4 regions of the Mesorhizobium sp. M7A.F.Ca.US.005.03.2.1 genome follow, and region 4 is predicted to be linked to each of the others. Evidence: predicted binding sites of a transcription regulator. Region 4 holds the regulator's gene; each other region holds the start of a gene.
What was found. The regulator LexA, encoded in region 4, represses DNA repair genes until DNA is damaged. The targets are predictions, from matches to a motif close to TGTTCNNNNTGTGTTCNG.

Region 1 (6,806 bases), on a different contig from region 4:
TTTCCGCAGGCCCGTGCAGTTTTCGTGCAGGGGTAAACGCTGCCGATCTCCCCCCTCGTGGGGGAGATTGGTAGCTTCATGCCCCGACTTGCCTCACCCGCCCACAAGCGGCATAGATCAGCCATGGAAACCTACCGTCCGCGCCGCTCCGTGCTCTACATCCCGGCCTCCAGCGACAAGGCCTTGGCCAAGATCGCGCAGCTTGCCTGCGATGCCATCATCATCGACCTGGAAGACGCCGTCGCTCCGGCCGACAAGATCGCCGCCCGCGAAAAACTGGCCGGCATTTTCGCCGGCCATTCCGAGAGACGCTGCGAGATGATCGTGCGCATCAATGCGATATCAGGCGAATGGGGCGCCGACGACCTGCTGGCTGCCGCAAGCTGCGAACCCGACGGCATCCTTCTGCCCAAGGTCGACACGCCGCGCGACCTGCTCGAGGCCGGCGACGTGCTTGACGACAATTTTACCCCCGACAGCGTGAAACTATGGGCGATGATCGAGACGCCCAAGGCGCTGCTCAACATCGGCGCCATCGCCGAACTTGGCCGCGATCCGGCCTCGCGGCTCAATTGTTTCGTTGCCGGAACGAATGATCTGGTCAAGGAGACCGGCATTCTGGCGACGCCTGATAGGCGCTACCTCGTGCCATGGCTGATGCAGATGGTGCTGGCCGCACGCGCCGGCGGCATCGACATGCTCGACGGCGTCTCCAACGATTTTCGCGACCTCGACGCCTTCGCCCATGAATGCGCGGAAGCCGCGGCCATGGGGTTCGACGGCAAGAGCCTCATCCACCCGGCCCAGATCGAAGCCGCGAACCGCGCCTTCGTGCCGTCCACGGAAGCGGTGGCCGAGGCACGCTCGGTGAAGGAAGCCTTCGCGCTCGCCGAGAATGCCGGCAAGGGTGTGATCGCGCTGAACGGCAGGATGGTCGAGCGGCTGCACCTGGCGCAGGCCGAAAAACTGCTGGCGAAGGCAGCCGCCATCGGGTCATAAATGCTCGATGGATGCGAGCGGGCTACAGCTACTCACGACAGGAATTGAACAATGAAACTCTACCGCTTTCTGTCCGCTCCGGACGATGCCAGCTTCTGCCACAAGGTGACAGCGGCGCTGAACAAGGGCTGGCATTTGTTCGGCTCGCCGACCTATGCCTACGACAAGAAGGCCAAAGCGATGCGTTGCGGCCAGGCCGTGGTCAAGGATATCGACGGTCAGGAATACGGGCCCGATACCAAGCTGAGTGACTGGTAGATTTGAAAAGCTCCGACGCAGGGTGTGTTGAGATTCAGGTCAGGCCGAGTCGAAAATGGTGGTTTCCGAGAACCGGAGCGGAGCGTACTTTTGGGTACGTGAGCACAGTTCTACCGCGACGCGGTAGAGCGGGGAAGCGCAGGAAGCCATCATTTGCAGGCCGGCATCACCTGAATATCAGCGCACCCCTACTCCGCCGCCTCTTCGATCTTCTCCATATCTTCGTCCGACAGGCCGAAATGGTGGCCGATCTCGTGGATCAGCACGTGGGTGACGATGTCGCCCAGCGTCTCTTCGTTCTCGGACCAGTAATCGAGGATGGCGCGGCGGTAGAGCGTGATGCGGTTCGGGCCTTCGCCGGTCTGCGGGTTCCAGCGCTCGGCGATGCCGCGTCCCTCGAACAGGCCGAGCAGGTCGAATGGCGTTTCCAGCGACAGATCGTCCATGATTTCGTCGGTTGGGAATTCGGCGATCTGGATGACGATCTCGCCGGTCAGCTTGCGAAAATCCTCCGGCAGATGGGCGTACGCCTCCAGCGCCAGGAACTCCATTTCGTCCATCGAGGGCGAGAGTTCGTCGTGCCAGGTGCGGGTCTTGTAGATGCGGGCCATGCTTTGTCCTTTGATCCCGGCATATAGGCTTTCGCACCGGAATCGGCAAATGAACGGGCCGATGCGCCTGCGCCATCCCTGCAGAGAGGAATAAATTCTCCATGACTCTGCTTGACTCTTGGGATGCGCTCTGGAATCTATAGGAACATAACAGGAACAATTGTGAGTGGAAGCTGACCGTCATGGCGATGACCGCCGTGGCGCGGGAGACTGTTTTTGCCCTGCGCCGCCAGATCGCGAACATCGAGGGAACGCTGCCCGAGCGCTTGGCTGCGCCGGCAGCCGCACCCTTTGATGCTGACGTCAACACTGATCTCACAATCGTCCGGCGTGGCATTGCCGCGGCGTTGCCGGATGCGTTCCTGCCTATCGGCGTCGGGCGCCTCGATGCCGCCCTGAGCGGCGGGCTGCCGAAGGCCGCCCTGAGCGAAATCCATGGGCTTGAAACCCGCGATGCCGGGGCCGTCGCCGGCTTCGCTTTGTCGCTCACCAGCCTGATCCTCAAGCAAACGCCGGGGCTGCCGGTGCTGTGGATCGGCACATCGGAGATTTTTCGCGAGGCCGGCTTTCCCTATGCCAGGGGGCTTCACGCCTCGTTCGGCATCGAGCCGGAGCAATTGCTGTTTTCTGAGGCGCCAAGGCTCGTCGATGCACTGTGGGTCGCCGAGGAGGCGGCCCGGATGACGGCGCTCGCCGCCGTCATCCTGGAAATCCGCGGCAATCCGCAGCGGCTTGACCTGACCGCGACACGCCGGCTGCATGCAAGGGCGCAAGCGGCCGGCCGGCCGGTGTTCCTGCTGCGGCAGGCGGCTGGGCCCGAACCGACGGCGGCACCCGTCCGCCTCATCGTCGCCTCGGCGCCGGCGGTGCCGCGCGACACCATCGCCGGGCCGCTGGCCGGCTCGATCGGCCGCCCGGCCTTCACCCTCACCATCGGCAAGAGCCGCACGGCCCTGCCTGGACAATTCACACTGGAGTGGAACCCCGATGAACGCGCATTCGACGAAAGAGCGGGCGAGGCAAGAGACCGGGCAAAGAATCCTGTCCCTGTGGTTTCCCTATCTGGCGGCGGAAAGGATCCTGCGCCAGCGTCTGGGGCGGTCCTGGCGTTCCCGGCCGTCGGATCACCCATCTCACCCGCCGCTCGTGATCAGCCATCGCGACCGCAACGCACAGCGCATCTCGGCCCTCGACGAGCGGGCTGAGGCGCTGCACCTGAAGCGCGACATGGGCATCGCCGATGCGCGCGCCATGCATCCGTCGATCGACGTCGTCGAGGCCGATCCGGAAGCCGATCGCCGCCTGCTCGAAGGCCTCGCCGACTGGTGCGACCGCTACACCCCGCTGGTGGCGCTGGACGGGGCAGACGGCCTGTTTCTCGACGTCACCGGCTGCACCCATCTGTTCGGCGGCGAGCGCGCCATGCTGGACGACATCCTGTCGCGCTTCTTCCATCAGGGTTTCGATGTCCGCGCCGGGCTTGCCGCGACGCCGGGTGCGGCCTGGGCGGCGGCACGCTTTTGCGGCGACCGCATCGTTGTGTCAGGCGAGGAGGAGGCGCTGCTGGCGCCCCTGCCGCTGGCCGCGCTGCGCATAGAACCTTCGACCCGCACCAGCCTGGAAAGTGTGGGCCTGCGCACGGCGGGCGCCGTCATGGCGGCACCGCGCGCGCCGCTCGCCCGCCGCTTCGGCGCCCTGCTGCTCCTGCGCCTCGACCAGGCGCTTGGCCGGCTCGACGAGGCGGTGTCGCCGCGCCTGCCCGTCGCGCCGCTTTCGGTCGAACGCCACCTCGCCGAACCCGTCACCCTGACCGAGGACATCGAACGGCTGGTGGGCATGCTGGCGGCGACCTTGAAGACCGACCTCGAGCGCCGCGGCGAGGGCGCCCGGACGCTGGCGCTGCTGCTCTTTCGCGTCGACGGCGCCGTCAGCCGCATCGCGCTCGGTACCTCGCGGCCGATGCGCGAACCCATGCTGATCCAGAAACTGTTCCATGAAAGGCTGGCCGCGCTCGAACAGGATATCGATGCCGGCTATGGTTTCGATCTGGTGCGGCTCTCAGTGTTGGCATCAGCCACCTTCGACATGCAGCAGGCCGATCTTGCCGGCGAGGTGACCGACGACGGCGCCGATATCGCGCTGTTCGCCGACCGCATCCGCGCCCGGCTCGGCGATGGCGCGGTTCTCCGGCCGGTCGCGGTCGAAAGCCATCTGCCGGAGCGTGCCGTCGCCACCATCCCCTTCACCGACGCGCCGTGCCGGACCACGCCGCCGAAGAAGCCGGACAGGCTGCAGGCACCAAAAACCATATTTCCGCCGGAACGACCGATCCGGCTGTTCCGCTCGCCCGAACCCATCGATGTGCCGGCCACCGAAATGCCGGAAGGACCGCCGCTGAACTTCCGCTGGCGGCGCGCGCTCTACCGGGTCAAGCGCGCCGAAGGGCCGGAACGCATCGCCGCCGAATGGTGGCGGGAAGCGCCAAGCGACGAGGCGGCATCGACGCGCGACTATTTCCGCATCGAGGATGCCGACGGCCGCCGCTACTGGCTCTACCGGCAAGGCCTCTACGGCGGCGCCTCGCAAGTCCCGCCGCGCTGGTTCCTGCATGGAGTCTTCGCATGAACGCGCTGACCGTCATTCCCTATGCCGAGTTCGGCATCCAGTCGAATTTCTCCTTCCTGCGCGGCGCCTCCAAGCCGGAGGAGCTGGTGGTCGCGGCCAAGCTCCTGGGCTTCTCGGCGATCGGACTTGCCGATCGCAACACGGTGGCCGGCGTGGTGCGCGCCTGGCAGCAGGCCAAGGTCGAAAAACTCTCCTATCACCCCGGCTGCCGGCTGGTTTTTGACGACGGCACGCCGGACATCCTCGCCTATCCCCAGGACCGCAAGGGCTGGGGGCACCTCTGCCGCATGCTGACGCAAGCCAATCTGCGCAACGAGAACGAAAAAGGCGCCACCCTTCTCCAGCGCGGCGACCTGCTCGAATGGGGTGACCTGATGTCGCTGGCGGTCCTGCCCGGTCTGTCGACGGGGGCGCAAGACAGTCTTGCCTTGCTTGGTGAGCTCAAGGGCCGTTTCGGCAGGAACCTGCGGCTTGGCGTTTCGCCCGACTACGCCGGCAATGACCGTTTCCGGATCGAGCAGGCGGCAGCACTTGCCGAGAGCGCCGGCATTCCGCTGATGGCGACCAACGACGTTCTTTATCACACCGCCGAACGGCGCCCGCTGCAGGACGTGCTGACCGCGATCCGCCTCAACACGCCCGTTGCCGAGGTCGGGCTGCAACTCTCCGCCAATGCCGAGCGCCATCTGAAGCCGCCGATGGAGATGGGCCGCCTGTTCCGCCGGCACCCGCAGGCGCTGGCCGAGACGCTGCGGTTTGCGCAAGAGCTGACTTTTTCGCTTGGCGACCTCCAGTACAATTACCCCGACGAGCCGACGGAATCGGGTCTTGGTCCACAGGCGGAGCTGGCGCGACTGGCGCGGGAGGGGGCGGCGAACCGCTATCCGGCTGGTGTGCCGGATTCCGTGACCAAGCGCATCGAGGAAGAGCTCGCTTTGATCGAACGCCTCAACTATGCCCGCTATTTCCTGACTGTCTACGACATCGTCAAGTTCGCGCGCAGCAAGGATATTCTCTGCCAGGGACGTGGATCAGCCGCCAATTCGGTCGTCTGCTTCTGCATCGGCATCACCGAAGTGGGGCCGGAAAAAATCGATTCGCTCTTCGAGCGCTTCATTTCCGAGGAGAGAAACGAGCCGCCGGATATCGACGTCGATTTCGAGCACGAAAAGCGCGAAACCGTAATCCAGTACATCTACGAGAAATACAGCGGCAAGCGCACGGCACTTGCCGCCGCCGTCATCAGCTATCGCGGCCGGTCGGCGCTGCGCGAAGTGTCGAAGGCGATGGGCCTGTCCGAGGATGTCAGGGCATCGCTTTCCGGCTCGATCTGGGGTTGGTCGACATCGGAGCTTGGCGAGAAGGAAGCCCGCGCCGGCGGCCTCGACCGCACCGACCCGGTGTCGAGGCACGTGATGGAGCGTGCCAATGAGATCATGGGCTTCCCCCGCCATCTCTCCCAGCATGTCGGCGGCTTCGTCATCACCAGGGACCGGCTCGACGAGATTGTGCCCATCGTCAAGACGGCGATGGACGAGCGCAAGATGGTCGAATGGGACAAGGACGATCTCGACGCGGTGAAGATCTTGAAAGTCGACGTGCTGGCGCTCGGCATGCTGACCTGCCTGCAACGCGCCTTCACCTTGCTCACGGATCACTATCCTAATGCGCGGGATGATTATGGGCAGCCCTATGTGTTGGCCACCCTGCCGCCGGAGGACAGGCAGGTCTACAAGATGATCTGCCGCGCCGACACGCTCGGCGTCTTCCAGATCGAATCGCGGGCCCAGATGTCGATGCTGCCGCGCCTCCAGCCGAAAACCTTTTATGATCTCGTCATCGAGGTGGCGATCGTTCGGCCGGGCCCGATCCAGGGCGATATGGTCCATCCCTATCTGCGCCGCCGGCAAGGCAAGGAACAGGCCGAGTATCAAAAGCCGGAGCTGGAAGCGATCCTCAAGAAAACGCTTGGCGTACCGCTGTTCCAGGAACAGGCGATGAATATCGCCATCGTCGCCGGCGGTTTCAAACCGGGCGAAGCCGATGAACTGCGCCGCGCCATGGCCACCTTCAAGCGCACCGGCACCATCGGCAATTACCGCGACCGTATGATCAATGGCATGGTCGGCAAGGGCTACACGAAGGACTTCGCCGAGCGCTGCTTCAAGCAGATCGAGGGCTTTGGCGAATACGGCTTTCCTGAAAGCCATGCTGCTTCCTTCGCCCTGCTCGTCTATGCCTCCTGCTGGTTCAAGACCTTCTATCCCGACGTGTTCTGCGCCGCGATCCTGAATTCGCAGCCGATGGGGTTTT
Region 2 (6,806 bases), on a different contig from region 4:
AGCGCTTGCCGTGACAGACGTCGCAGGTGACGTAGACGTCGGGCAGGAAGTGCATCTCGATCTTGATGACGCCGTCGCCCTGGCAGGCCTCGCAGCGGCCGCCCTTGACGTTGAACGAGAAGCGTCCCGGCTGATAGCCGCGCGCCTTGGCCTCCGGCAGGCCAGCGAACCAGTCGCGGATCGGCGTGAAGGCGCCGGTATAGGTGGCCGGGTTTGAACGCGGTGTGCGGCCGATCGGCGACTGGTCGATGTCGATGACCTTGTCGAGGAATTCGAGGCCCTCGATGCGGTCGTGGTCGGCCGGATGTTCGCGCGAGCCCATGATGCGTCTCGAGGCGGCCTTGAACAGCGTCTCGATCAGGAAGGTCGACTTGCCGCCGCCGGACACGCCAGTGACGGCGGTGAAGGTGCCGAGCGGGATTTCGGCGGTGACGTTCTTCAGATTGTTGCCGCGCGCGCCGACGATCTTGATGCGGCGGTTCTTCTTCGCTTCACGCCGCACGCCGGGCGTCGCCACTTCGAGCGCGCCCGACAGATATTTGCCAGTGATCGAATTGGGATTGGCCATGACCTGCTGCGGCGTGCCCTGGGCGATGATCTCGCCGCCATGGATGCCGGCGGCCGGGCCCATGTCGACGACATAGTCGGCATGCAGGATGGCGTCCTCGTCATGCTCGACGACGATCACCGTGTTGCCGATGTCGCGCAGGTGCTTCAGCGTATCGAGCAGGCGCGCATTGTCGCGCTGGTGCAGGCCGATCGACGGCTCGTCCAGCACATAGAGCACGCCGGTCAGGCCGGAGCCGATCTGCGATGCCAGCCGGATGCGCTGGCTCTCGCCGCCCGACAGCGTGCCGGAATTGCGCGACAGCGTCAGATAGTCGAGCCCGACATCGTTGAGGAAGCGCAGCCGTTCACGGATTTCCTTGAGCACACGCACCGCGATTTCGTTCTGCTTGTCGTTGAGCGACGCGGGCAGGTCGGTGAACCACTGGTCGGCCTTGCGGATGGAAAGCTCGGTGACTTCGCCGATGTGCCTGCCGGCGATCTTCACCGCCAGCGACTCGGGCTTCAGCCGATAGCCCTTGCAGACCGGGCAGGGTGTGGCCGACATGAAGCGCTCGATCTCCTCGCGCATCCAGGCGGATTCGGTCTCTTTCCAGCGCCGCTCGAGATTGGGGATGACGCCTTCGAAAGTTTTCGTCGTCTTGTAGGAGCGCAGGCCGTCATCATACTGGAAGGTGATCTCGCGCTCGCCGGTGCCGCGCAGGACGGCTTCCTTGGCCTCTTCAGACAAATCCTTGAACTTGTCGCCGAGCTTGAAGCCATAGGCCTTGCCCAATGCCTCCAGCGTCTGCGCGTAATAGGGCGAGGTCGACTTCGCCCACGGGCTGACGGCGCCGTCGCGCAGCGAGATGTTTTCATCCGGCACGATCAGATTGCCGTCGATGGCGCGCTGGCTGCCGAGACCGTCGCAGGTCGGGCAGGCGCCGAACGGGTTGTTGAACGAGAACAGCCGCGGTTCGATTTCCGGAATGGTGAAGCCGGAGACCGGGCAAGCGAACTTTTCCGAGAACAGGATGCGCTCATGCGTCTCGTTCTTCGACTTGTTGACCGAATCCTCGCCGGTCTGGCTGGAATCGAGCGGCTTGTCGGCGAATTCGGCGACCGCCAGCCCATCGGCCAGCTTCAGCGCCGTTTCGATGGAATCGGCAAGCCGCGTCGCGAGGTCGCCGCGCACGACGATGCGGTCGACGACGACATCGAGGTCATGCTTGTACTTCTTGTCCAGCGCCGGCACGTCGGCGATCTCATAGAAGACGCCGTCGACCTTGACGCGCTGAAAGCCCTTCTTCTGCAGTTCCAGCAATTCCTTGCGGTACTCGCCTTTGCGGCCGCGCACCATCGGCGCCAGGATGAACAGGCGCGTGCCTTCCTCGATCGCCAGCACGCGGTCGACCATCTGCGAAACCGTCTGGCTCTCGATCGGCAGGCCGGTGGCCGGCGAATAGGGGATGCCGACGCGCGCAAAAAGCAGGCGCATATAGTCGTAGATCTCGGTGACGGTGCCGACCGTCGAACGCGGGTTCTTCGATGTGGTCTTCTGCTCGATGGAAATGGCAGGCGACAGGCCGTCGATCTGGTCGACGTCAGGCTTCTGCATCATTTCGAGGAATTGCCGCGCGTAGGCCGACAGGCTTTCGACGTAGCGCCGCTGGCCCTCGGCATAGATCGTGTCGAAGGCAAGCGATGACTTGCCGGACCCCGACAGGCCGGTCATGACAATCAGGCTGTCACGCGGCAGGTCGAGATCGACATTCTTCAGATTGTGTTCGCGCGCCCCGCGAATGGAAAGATATTTATGGTCGGCCATAGCCGGTCGCCGCCTCAGAATCTGGAATTTCCTGGAATGGCGGGTTTTCCCGGCCATCCCCTATGTAGGTAGTTTTTCCGCCACGTCGAGAGACGCCACAATTCCCGACAAAAGCGTTTAAGCGTCTTTCGCGTGAACGGGCAAGCGGAAAGAACAAAGGCCGAACACGCTCCTGACAAAGCTGTGCAAAAACTGACTTGTACGTAACCTCCCGGCGATCACGTTTTTCGGTAACCGGCTATTGATGGTTGACGCGGGCAACCCAGGAGCGCAGTCTCCGGAAGTCAACGAAGCCGGCCGTCTTTCGATGGCCTCGCCGCCCAAAGGCGGCCTGCGAGACGCCGCAGGCATTTGCGATTTGTGCTTCGAATTGACAACAATCGCAACGGACAGAGGAGCGGAGCTATGACGCCACCGGATCGTCCCCTAGGGTTCCAGTTGTCACTGGAGCCGCGGCAGGCATAAGTGCCAGGGTTTAGCGTCTGCGCCACCCGGCAAACCGTGACCTGCCATATCTCCTAAAAATCAGAGACTGCTAGTCGGATCGTCGGCCGAACGCCGCGGTGCATCCGAAATCAAACGCCGGCAGTACACTCCCGGCAAAGTTGGATTTGAGATCCAGAAGGCCCCGTCCGTTTGCCCAAGGCACGGCGGGGCCGTTTTATGTGGGGAACGCTCATTTCCGCGCGCACTCAGTGACGCGGCGGCCCGATCGAGCCGGCGCCGACATCGACGGTGATGCTGCCGGAAATCCTGACATCCGTATCGCCGATCTTGAATGTGCCGTTCTCGCCGGCCGGCAGCGCATCGTCCGGCTCGGGAGCCGGCTTGGCGATGCGGTAGTCGCCGGTCACGCCGGGCAGGGCGCTTTTTTGCGTCGACGGCGAACTGTCCTCTGCAAGAGCCGCGCCACTCACGAGACTGGCAAAAGCGAGCACCACGACGGCGATGACGGGGCGCAGTGGTCTGGAAGGATGAGTGTCGGTCATCCCAGGACTATAGTGGCGCGCCGCCCATGGAACCAGACCGGCATCGTCAAATCTTCGGCAGCCGGCCGGACTCCGCTCCGGCCCTGGCTTACGCCGCCTTTTTGCGCGTGTCGAAAACATGGTCGACGATGCCCCATGCCTGCGCCTCGCGGGCGGTCATGAAGTGGTCGCGGTCCAGCGTGCGCTCGACCTCTTCATAGGTACGGCCGCAATGCTGCGCGTAGAGCTCGGCCATGTGCCGTTTCGTCCTGCCGATGCGCTCGGCATGGCGCTGGATGTCGGAGGCCTGGCCCTGAAACCCGCCCAGCGGCTGATGCAGCAGGATGGTGGCGTTCGGCAGGGAAATCCGGCGCCCCGGTGTGCCTGCCATCAGCAGGAACGAGCCCATCGAAGCGGCAAAGCCCATGCATACGGTCGACACCGGACAGCTGATATATTGCATCGTGTCGTAGATGGCGAAACCACTGGTCACCACGCCGCCCGGCGAGTTGATGTAGAGCGAGATCTCCTTGTCCGGATTGTCCGATTCCAGCGACAAAAGCTGCGCGCAGACCAGCGCCGAGATGTCGTCGTTGATCTCGCCGTTGATGAAGATGATGCGCTCGCGCAGCAGCCGCGAAAAGATGTCGAAGGCGCGTTCGCCGCGGCTCGATTGCTCGATGACCATCGGCACCAGACTGGCAACACCGCTCATTTTTCTTCTCCGATTTTCTATTATGCCGCGCGCAGAAGGCGCGGTGCGTTCGCGGCGATGGGCTTTCCAATTGCGCGCAAACCGAGCGAAAGACGGCAGCCGGCGCCTGCCATGGCGATGGCAGGCATGGCCTTGCGGGCAAAGCCGTCATGGACGACACGCAGATGCGTGCCGCCGGAAACGGTTCGGGCAAGTGTGAAGGTGACGGTACTGTCGAGCGGATCCTGCCTGGCTGCGTCGCCCGGCTGCTCCCGCCAGGAATAGCGCAGCAGCTTCTCGGGTTCGGCGTCGAGGATTTCGCATTCGATCGGCGTGTCCGGCCGGGCGAAGGCGAAACGGTTGCCGATCTCGAGGCTGATGTCGTTCGGCATCATCCAGGCGGCCAGCAATTCCGGTACGGTCAGGGCCCGCCAGACCTTTTCCGGCGGCTCGGCAAGGTCGTACTCGAACTCGAGCGCATCCGCGGCGTCGATTTGGCCCTCGTTGGTCGTTGATCCCGCCTTCTTCATTGATCCATGTCCTTCAAAACCGCCTTCAGCCTTTCGATGCGTTCCGGCCAGAAAGTCCGGTAGCGTTCGATCCAGGAGAGCAAGGGAGCGAGCCCCTGCGGATCGGCGCGGTAATAGGCGTTGCGGCCGGCTCGCCGCTCGACCACCAGGCCGGCGCCACGCAGCACCGCCAGATGCTGCGACACCGCGGGCTGCGACACCGTCATACCGGTGCGCAATTCCGACACGCTCATCTCGCCTGCGGCCAGCCGCTCAAAGACGGCGCGGCGCGTCGGGTCGGCCAGTGCGCGAAAAATCTCTGCTTCGATCATGTCGAAAGCATAAGTGAATACTTATTGATTTGGCAAGCACTGTTTTACGAGATTGTCGGAAGCCAGCGTCTCACCATTCCGGCAGGCCCATCGAACGTCGCCTCGAAAATCGGCGACGCAAGGACGGCGTGGATGTGAAGCGTTCCAGTGCCGGCGTTCTTGAACCCGTGTTTCCTGTTCGCGGGGACAACGAGAGACTGGCCCGATGTCACGACTGTATGCTCATCGTCGATCCACATCTCAGCCCTACCGGCGATAACGGTCAGCACTTCCTCCACGGGATGCCAATGCGTTGGGGCGCCGACCGTGGGCTCGACCCATTGCTCGAATATGCAAAGTTGCGATGCACCATTGCTGGCCGACACATGCATGCGTGTTTCCACACCTGCTCGCCATTGCTCGCGCTGCTGGTCCTCATGTGCGACAGACTTCATTTGATCGCCCCCGGTCAGATCCGATTTCATGGAAATTTCCGGCCGGGACACTACATCTTGCTGACAAACATTGACAGAACGTCATCTGCACCATAGAACGAACAGGGAACAAAAACCTTGTGGGTAAAGGCAGCCACGGCAAGCGGCTGACGCCTGCAGCCTGTAAGGTGCTGCGACAAAAAAATTTGTTTCGGATGAGCGCGGAGAAATATCATGGCGGGTAGCGTCAACAAGGTCATTTTGGTCGGCAACCTCGGCGCGGATCCCGAAATCCGTCGCCTCAACTCGGGCGAGCCGGTCGTCAACATTCGCATTGCGACGTCGGAAAGCTGGCGTGACAAGAATTCCGGCGAGCGCAAGGAAAAGACCGAATGGCACAACGTCGTCATCTTCAATGAGGGCATCGCCAAGGTGGCGGAGCAGTATTTGAAGAAGGGCATGAAGGTCTATGTCGAGGGCCAGCTGCAGACGCGCAAATGGCAGGACCAGACCGGCGCCGACAAGTACACGACGGAAGTCGTGCTGCAGAAATTCCGCGGTGAGCTGCAGATGCTCGACGCGCGCGGGCAGGGTGAAGGCGGCCAGGTTGGCGGCTATGCCGGTGGCGGCAGCAGCCGTGGTTCCGATTTCGGCCAGTCCAGCCCGAGCGAAGGCTTCAATCGCAGTGGCGGCGGTGCCAAGAGCGGCGGCGGTGGCGGTTCGTCGCGCGAACTGGACGACGAAATCCCGTTCTGATCGCAACTGCAGATGTTGTTTTTGGCTTAAGTCAAACATTGCGCCCGAGAGTCCCTCATGGACTTTCGGGGTTTTGCATTGTCGAACTGAACGCCGACATGGCGATCAACGAAATATGGCGAAGGACGAGTTCGATGAAAGCACGCGTAAAATGGGTCGAGGAACGCACTTTCGTCGGCGAGTCCGGTAGCGGCCACAAACTGGTGCTGGGAACCGCGCCCGGACCGGAAGGCAGGACGCCGGGACCGAGCCCGATGGAGCTGGTGCTGATCGGCACCGGCGGCTGTTCGGCCTATGATGTCGTGCACATCCTCGAAAAGGGGCGCGAGGCGGTCGAGGACTGCGTGGTCGAGCTCGAGGCCAACCGGGCGGAAACCGAACCCAGAGTGTTCACCCGCATTCATATGCATTTCGTCGTCAAGGGCAGGCAACTCTCCAGCGACAAGGTGAAACGCGCGATCGACCTTTCGATCGAAAAATATTGCTCGGCCTCCGCGATGCTTGCCAAGACCGCCACGATTACCCACGATTTCGAGGTCGTCGACACGACGGCGAGATAGAGCCGGCTTCGATTCTCGCCGCGTCAGCCTGTCAGCCCGCTATCAGCGCCTTGATGCCGTCGGCGACGAATTGCACGGCCAGTGCTGCCAGGATGACGCCGAGCAGGCGGGTCAGGATCGAGCGGCCGGTCTGGCCGAGGATGCGGTCTATGCGTTCCGACAGCACGAACACCAGATAGGTGATGGCAAGGCAGACGAAG
Region 3 (3,844 bases), on a different contig from region 4:
AAGCCATAGGTGTCGTAGAGCTTGAAGGCCGTCTCGCCATCCAGCATGTCGCCGGCATGCAGCGTTTCGGTCGCCTCGGAAAGCAGGCCGAGGCCGCGCACCAGCGTCTTGCGAAACCTGGTCTCCTCGAGCTTCAGCGTCTCGGTGATCAATTGTTCGCCGCGCAGCAGTTCCGGATAGGCCTGGCCCATTTCGCGCACCAGCGCCGGCACCAGCTTCCACATCAGCGGTTCGTTGGCACCGAGCAGCTGTGCATGGCGCATGGCGCGGCGCATGATGCGGCGCAGGACGTAGCCCCTGCCTTCGTTCGAGGGCAGCACGCCATCGGCGACCAGGAAGGAGGACGAGCGCAGATGATCGGCAATGACCCGGTAGGAGGCGACCGTCTCCTTGTCGGGACCATGCCCGATCGCGGACGAGGCCGCGTCGATCAGGTGACGGAACAGATCGGTCTCGAAGACGCTTTCCACCCCTTGCAGGATGGACGCCATGCGCTCCAGGCCCATGCCGGTGTCGATCGAGGGGCGCGGCAGGTCGATGCGCTCCTCCTTCGTCACCTGTTCATACTGCATGAACACCAGGTTCCAGAATTCCAGGAAACGGTCGCCATCCTCCTCCGGGCTGCCGGGAGGGCCGCCCCAGATGTGCTCGCCGCGGTCGATGAAGATCTCCGAGCACGGCCCGCAGGGTCCGGTGTCGCCCATCGCCCAGAAATTGTCCGAGGTCGCGATGCGAATGATGCGGTCGTCGGAAAAACCGGCGATCTTCTTCCAGAAGCCGGCCGCCTCGTCATCCGTGTGATAGACGGTGACCAGCAGCTTGTCCTTGCTCAGCCCGAATTCCCTGGTGATCAAGTTCCAGGCAAGCTCGATGGCGCGCTCCTTGAAATAGTCGCCGAAGGAGAAGTTGCCGAGCATCTCGAAGAAGGTCAGATGACGCGCGGTGTAGCCGACATTGTCGAGATCGTTGTGCTTGCCGCCGGCGCGAACGCTCTTCTGGGCGGTCGAGGCGCGCGAATAGGGCCGCTTCTCCAGGCCGGTGAAGACGTTCTTGAACTGTACCATGCCGGCGTTGGTGAACATCAGCGTCGGGTCGTTGCGCGGCACCAGCGGACTCGACGCGACGATCTCGTGACCCTCCTTGCGGAAGTAGTCGAGAAATGTCGACCGGATTTCGTTCACGCCACTCATGAATGCTGCCTTTTCGGAAGGGCCGCCGGCAAACCGGCGGAAATGGGCTCTGCGTTTTAGAAGATTAGGACTTGGCCTTTTAGCCGCCGCGCTTCACCCTGTCCAGAAACACGGAATTGGTCCAATCCACGGCCTTTGCCGGTCGTTCGAACCGGCCTGTTTTCGCCGCCGAAACGCAAAACCGCCGGCACTGGGCCGGCGGTTTCAAAACGCATTAACGCGGAACTCGATTACTTAAGCCCGAGATAATAGAATGCGATTATGGCCGAACTCCGGCCGACCTCGCGAGTTGTCACATCGCGCCGGATTCCTCCTCGAACCCGTCGTCGCCACCTTCGGAGCCGCCATTCTCAAGGAACTTTTCGGCGATCAGCCCGGCATTCTGTCGGAGCGCCAGCTCGATCTCGCGTGCGGTGTCGGGATTGTCGCGCAGGAACAGTTTGGCATTCTCGCGGCCTTGGCCGAGACGCTGCGAATTGTAGGAGAACCAGGCGCCCGACTTCTCGACCACGCCGGCCTTGACGCCGAGATCGACCAGTTCGCCGGTCTTGGACACGCCTTCACCATACATGATGTCGAACTCGACCACCTTGAAGGGCGGCGCCAGCTTGTTCTTGACCACCTTGACGCGGGTCTGGTTGCCGACGACTTCGTCGCGGTCCTTGACCGAGCCGATGCGGCGGATGTCGAGGCGCACCGATGCGTAGAATTTCAGCGCGTTGCCGCCGGTCGTCGTCTCGGGCGAACCGAACATGACGCCGATCTTCATGCGGATCTGGTTGATGAAGATGACCATGGTGTTGGAGCGCGAGATCGAGGCGGTCAGCTTGCGCAGCGCCTGGCTCATCAGGCGGGCCTGCAGGCCGGGCAGCGAATCACCCATCTCGCCTTCGATTTCGGCACGTGGCGTCAGCGCCGCGACCGAATCGACCACCAGCACGTCGATGGCGCCGGAGCGCACCAGCGTGTCGCAGATTTCCAGCGCCTGCTCACCGGTGTCGGGCTGCGAAATCAGCAGGTTTTCGAGATCGACGCCAAGCTTGCGGGCATAGACCGGGTCAAGCGCGTGCTCGGCATCGACGAAGGCGCAGATGCCGCCCTTCTTCTGGGCTTCGGCCACGGTGTGCAGGGCCAGCGTCGTCTTGCCCGAGCTTTCCGGCCCGTAGATCTCGATGATGCGGCCGCGCGGCAGGCCACCGACGCCAAGCGCGATGTCGAGGCCAAGCGAGCCGGTCGGCACCGTTTCGATCTCGACGACCTGCTCGTTGGCGCCGAGCCGCATGATCGAGCCCTTGCCGAAAGCCCGCTCGATCTGCGACAGCGCCGCATCCAGAGCCTTTGATTTGTCCACTGCCTTGTCCTCTACCAGCCGCAAAGAATTCTGAGCCATGATACATCACCCCTTGGTCGTCAATGAAGGCCGGACAATCCGTAATCCCTGCCTATTTGTACCTTTTTTGTTCTCATTTGGCAAGAGGGATCAAATATCTGAAAAACAAGCATTATCCGGATTTGTTCTTTTTTTGTCCAAGGATTCGATCAGGAATGCACCGCACGTTGGGCCAGACGGCTCGGTTGTTTCGACCTGCCGAATCGCCGCCTTGCATGCGAAGCTCGGTCGCACAGCCTAGCGCTTGTGCGGCTGGAATAACAAAGGTCATATCGCCGGCATGCTGAAATCCGCGAAAATACTGGCCGTAGGCGGCGCCCATATCGACCGGCGCGGCCAGGTGTCCGGCGCCTACGTGCCCGCCGCCTCCAATCCGGGCACAATGCGCGAGGATGTCGGCGGCGGCGTCTTCAACGCCTTGCGCAGTGCCGTGCGGCGCGGCGTCTCCGCGTCGCTGATGTCGGTTCGCGGCGGCGATGCCGCTGCCGACACCGTTTCGCGAGCCATTGCCGGGGCAGGCATTACCGACCTGTCGGCGGTCTTCCTCGACCGCACGACGCCGAGCTACACGGCGCTGATCGACAGCGAAGGCGAGCTGATCGTCGGCTTTGCCGACATGGCGCTCTATGATTTGGCGTTTCCCAAGCAGATCAGGCGCTCCAGGGTGCGGGAGGTGATCGCCGCCGCAGATGCCGTCTTCTGCGACGCCAATCTTCCGACGACGGCGCTGGAACGGCTGGTCGCGCTCGCCGCGGGCAAGCCGGTTTTCGCGATTGCCATTTCGCCGGCCAAGGTGGTGCGGTTGCTACCGGTGCTGAAGGAGCTTTCGCTGGTCTTCATGAACCGGCGCGAGGCCATGGCGCTGGCCGGCGTCGCCGCGAATGCCACGGAGCGCGAGGTGGTCGACGGGTTGCGATGCAGCGGCCTCGTCAGCGGCGTGGTGACGGCAGGCGGCGGGCCCATGCTGGGCTTCGATGAAGCCGGCGCCTTCTCTATCCTGCCGCCGCCACCAAGAAAGGTCGCCGACGTCACCGGCGCCGGCGATGCGCTGGCGGGCGCAACGGTCGCAGCCCTGCTGCGAGGACTGCCGCTGCGGGCAGCTCTGCGCGAAGGCATTGCCGGGGCGACGCTTGCCATCGAAAGCGCCGCCGCCGTTCCGGAGTTCACCGCGGCGAGCTTCGCGGAAGCGTTGGTCCTTGTGCCGGATGCCAGGGAAGTGGCATGAGACCGGCGAATTCATAGTGCCGCGATGTTGCCGAGCGTC
Region 4 (3,770 bases):
ATTGCCGCCGCCGTCGCCCCTCGTGCCGGATTCCGGCAAGCTGCCCTTGCAAACGGGTATCGCCGCCTCTGTTCCTGTTGCCGGAACCGGCAGGATCGTGCGCGTGCGCCGGCAGATCGGCCTGATATCACTGCCACGCCTGCGCCACAGCGTGAACATGGCGGCGAGCCTGGAACTCGACCGGGGCGTGGCCTTCCTGCTGGTGCCGGTCTGCCTTGCGATCGGAGCGATCGGCTATTTTTCGCTGACGGCTGAACCCGACTTTGCGAGACCTGTCGCGGTTGTCATCCTGACGGGGATCTGTGCGCTGGTCTCGCGCTCATGGCCAAAGACCCATCTGTGTTTCATGGCGGCACTTTTGTGCGCCCTAGGACTGCTTGCTGCCAAGGTCGAGACGTGGCGTGCGGGCACACAAATGTTGGGCTCGGAAATCTCGACGCAGGTGACCGGCCGCGTCGTCTCGCTCGACCGGATGGAAACTGGCCGTATCCGGCTGACCATCGACGTAACATCGACCGCAAGACCGAAACTGCGCTATGCGCCGGAACGGGTACGGCTTTCGGCACGCAAGATCCCGGCTGACGTGACCGCAGGCTCGCTCATCACTGGATATGCCAAGCTTTTGCCGCCGACCGGGCCGGTGCGACCGGACAGCTATGATTTCTCCTTCGACAGCTATTTTGCCGGCATTGGTGGCAGCGGATTCTTTCTCGGCAATCCAAAGCTTGTCGTCAGCGATGATGGCGACATGCCGCTGTCGGCCCGAATTTCCTCCAGCGTGGAAAATGCCCGTGAAGGCATCGCCGACCATATCAGGGCGAGCGTCGGCGGCGCCGAAGGCGAGATCGCCGCGGCGCTGATCGTCGGCGTGCGCGCCGGCATTCCCGACGACATCAATGAGGCGATGCGACGTACCGGCATCTACCACATCATCTCCATTTCGGGGCTGCATATGGCTCTGGTCGCCGGCACCATCATGGGGTTGCTGCGCGGCGCCTTCGCCTTGTTTCCCGATCTTTCCGCGCGTCGCCCGGTCAAGAAGTATGCCGCTGCCGCCGCACTGTTCTCGATCGCAGCCTACCTCGTCATCTCAGGTATCGTCGTCGCCGCCGAGCGCAGCTTCATCATGCTGGCAGTGATGCTGATTGCAGTTCTGTTCGATCGAGCAGCACTCACCATGCGCAATCTGGCGATCTCGGCGATCGCCGTCATCGTGGTGTCGCCGCATGAGGTGGTCGGCCCGAGTTTTCAGATGTCGTTCGCCGCGACCGCGGCTCTGGTCGGCGCTTATGCCGGCTGGGCGGATCACCGCGCGGGAAAAGCAAGACCGCCGCCGCCGAAGCGATCCTTGCCCGGGTTCCTGACACGAAAATTCCTGCTGGCGGCAATTGGTCTGGCCATGACCTCGATCATCGCCGGCAGCGCCACGACGCTGTTTGCCATCTGGCATTTTCAGCGTGTGTCGCCGCTCAGCCTGTTCGCCAATCTCGCGGTTATGCCGATCGTCACCGTCGTCATGTTCCTGGCCGTCGCCAGCGCGCTGCTGATGCCTTTCGGATTGGATTGGCCAGCTCTCTACCTGATGGGCAAGGGCCTGACGATGATGATCGCCATATCGGGCTGGATCTCCGAGCGTTCGCCTGTCGATGGGGTCGGGCTGATTTCGCAACAGTCGGTCCTGCTGGTGGCCATTGCCCTGGTCATCGCGACGATGGCGACGACATGGCTGCGGCTCGCGGCTCTGCCATTCGCGTTGGCAGGCTTGCTGACCGTCTCGGATACGCGCACGCCCGATGTGCTGATCTCGGAAGACGCCCGGCTGGTGGCGTTGCCGATCGGTGGCGGTGAGCTTGCCGTTAGCCGGCAACGGCCGAATGGATTCACCGTCGACAACTGGAAACGCGCGCTGACATCGGAAACCATCGTCGTTCCGGAAGTGTTCGACAACAGCGATGGGCAATTCGACGTCGCGGATGCCGTTGAGCTACCGCCGGGATCGCCGTTCTATTGCTCCTCAGGCGTTTGCGTGGCCAGGCACATGTCCGGTGCGATCATTGCCTATGTCGAGGACCGCAAGGACACCTGGAAAGCCTGCGGCTTCGCCGAGCTGATCGTCGTCAACGACGCCACCGCCTATGACGCCTGTCACAACCCGCTGGTTCTGGTCATCACCAAGCGGCAACTGGCTCGCAAAGGCAGTGCCGCGGTCTTCTTCGATCGCCAATCGGCGACCACGCCGGCGACGATCAGCTTCGCGGTGGACAGCCCATATCGGCCCTGGCACACGCAACGCAAATACTCTCGCGAGGCGAGGGGGCTGGCACCCTTCAAGAAACCCGAGAAGCCAGTGGTCAACCCACAGCCGTCTCAGTAGCGACGGATCAGGCCGACGAGCTTGCCTTGCACCTTGACCCTGTCCGGCCCGAAAATCCGTGTCTCATAGGCTGGATTGGCGGCTTCGAGGGCAATCGAGGCGCCCTTGCGGCGGAACCGCTTCAGCGTCGCTTCCTCTTCATCGACCAGCGCCACGATGATCTCGCCGGGGCTGGCCGTGTCGGCGTTACGGATGATAACGGTGTCGCCGTCGAAGATGCCGGCCTCGATCATCGAATCGCCCTTGACCTCCAGTGCATAGTGCGCGCCGCCCATGATCATGTCCGGCGGCACCGAAATCGAATGCGTCTGATGTTGGATGGCATCGATCGGCACGCCGGCGGCGATGCGACCCATGACCGGGATCGAAACGGCAGAGACCGCATCGTCGTCATTGCCGGGCGAAGGCATCCGCGAAGGCGCCGGCTTGATCTGCCGGCCAAGAGCACCACCCTGACCAAGACTGCCCTGGATGACGCTTGGCGAAAACTTCTTTGCCGCATTGAGGCCTGGCGCGATGGAGTCCGGCAGCCGCAGCACTTCCAGCGCGCGGGCCCGATTGGGCAGCCGGCGGATAAAGCCGCGCTCCTCAAGGGCCGTGATCAGCCGATGAATCCCGGATTTGGAGGCAAGGTCGAGCGCCTCCTTCATCTCGTCGAAGGATGGCGGAATGCCGCTCTCCTTCAGGCGTTCATGGATGAACATCAGCAGTTCATGTTGCTTGCGTGTCAGCATGGCGGCCCCCAGGTTCCCTGAAACCAGAATCGAAAAACAAACCCAGAACAAACACTATCTGTTCCAGTTGTGTTCTGCAACCGTTTAAAGTTTAATGAATTTGTTAAGGCTGCTGAAATTATTTGGCGCTTGCCAGCGGGTTACGATCGACGGGCGCCACCTTCGGCAATGCGCCTGCTCACATTGAAATTGTTATGGTTAATGACCTGTGGCTTATCCCCTACCAAAGCTTGGCATTATCTGTCGATCGACCTCGACAAGGAGCGATTGCAACCTTCGGGACGTTGGTTGGCCGTGAACGAAACGGAGCCAAAACGCCAACGTCAGTTGGGCATTTTGGCTGGAAATTCAGCTCTCCGTCATTTGCCAGGCAGTGAGGGCAGCGACGGCGGATCGCCGGGATCGGTGCGTCAGGTAACGGCTTCCTTGACGGCGAAACGCTGGTCCTTCCATGCACCCGTGCGCAGAATGTCTTCCAGAACCTCAACCGCCAGCCACACATCCTTGTAGCTGACATAGAGCGGCGTGAAGCCGAAACGGATGGTCGACGGTGCGCGGAAGTCACCGATCACCCCGCGCTCGATCAGCGCCCGCATGATTTGATAGCCATGGTCGTGAAGGAACGACACCTGGCTGCCGCGCCTGGTCGCGTCGCGGGTAGT

Region 1: the regulator LexA is predicted to act here: its motif matches at 2,010-2,027, upstream of EN991_RS07695 (metallopeptidase family protein).
Region 2: the regulator LexA is predicted to act here: its motif matches at 5,405-5,422, upstream of EN991_RS14015 (single-stranded DNA-binding protein).
Region 3: the regulator LexA is predicted to act here: its motif matches at 2,638-2,655, upstream of recA (recombinase RecA).

Annotation. Positions count from the first base shown of each region.
Region 1 covers NZ_RZRP01000089.1:4,502-11,307, forward strand. Annotated here, with positions in the region: gene EN991_RS07685 (CoA ester lyase) at 124-999, shown strand; gene EN991_RS07690 (DUF1737 domain-containing protein) at 1,051-1,257, shown strand; gene EN991_RS07695 (metallopeptidase family protein) at 1,446-1,868, opposite strand; gene EN991_RS40785 (hypothetical protein) at 2,051-3,073, shown strand; gene EN991_RS07705 (DUF6504 family protein) at 3,015-4,493, shown strand; partial or broken gene EN991_RS07710 (error-prone DNA polymerase) at 4,490-6,806, shown strand, end outside.
Region 2 covers NZ_RZRP01000208.1:158-6,963, forward strand. Annotated here, with positions in the region: partial or broken gene uvrA (excinuclease ABC subunit UvrA) at 1-2,374, opposite strand, end outside; gene EN991_RS13990 (hypothetical protein) at 3,067-3,363, opposite strand; gene EN991_RS13995 (ATP-dependent Clp protease proteolytic subunit) at 3,452-4,057, opposite strand; gene EN991_RS14000 (SRPBCC domain-containing protein) at 4,078-4,566, opposite strand; gene EN991_RS14005 (metalloregulator ArsR/SmtB family transcription factor) at 4,563-4,877, opposite strand; gene EN991_RS14010 (cupin domain-containing protein) at 4,922-5,341, opposite strand; gene EN991_RS14015 (single-stranded DNA-binding protein) at 5,525-6,046, shown strand; gene EN991_RS14020 (OsmC family protein) at 6,181-6,606, shown strand; gene EN991_RS14025 (MarC family protein) at 6,638-6,806, opposite strand, start outside.
Region 3 covers NZ_RZRP01000562.1:136-3,979, reverse strand. Annotated here, with positions in the region: partial or broken gene alaS (alanine--tRNA ligase) at 1-1,190, opposite strand, end outside; gene recA (recombinase RecA) at 1,483-2,580, opposite strand; gene EN991_RS25635 (carbohydrate kinase family protein) at 2,861-3,805, shown strand.
Region 4 covers NZ_RZRP01000573.1:132-3,901, forward strand. Annotated here, with positions in the region: gene EN991_RS25855 (ComEC/Rec2 family competence protein) at 1-2,374, shown strand, start outside; gene lexA (transcriptional repressor LexA) at 2,368-3,108, opposite strand; partial or broken gene EN991_RS25865 (kynureninase) at 3,519-3,770, opposite strand, start outside.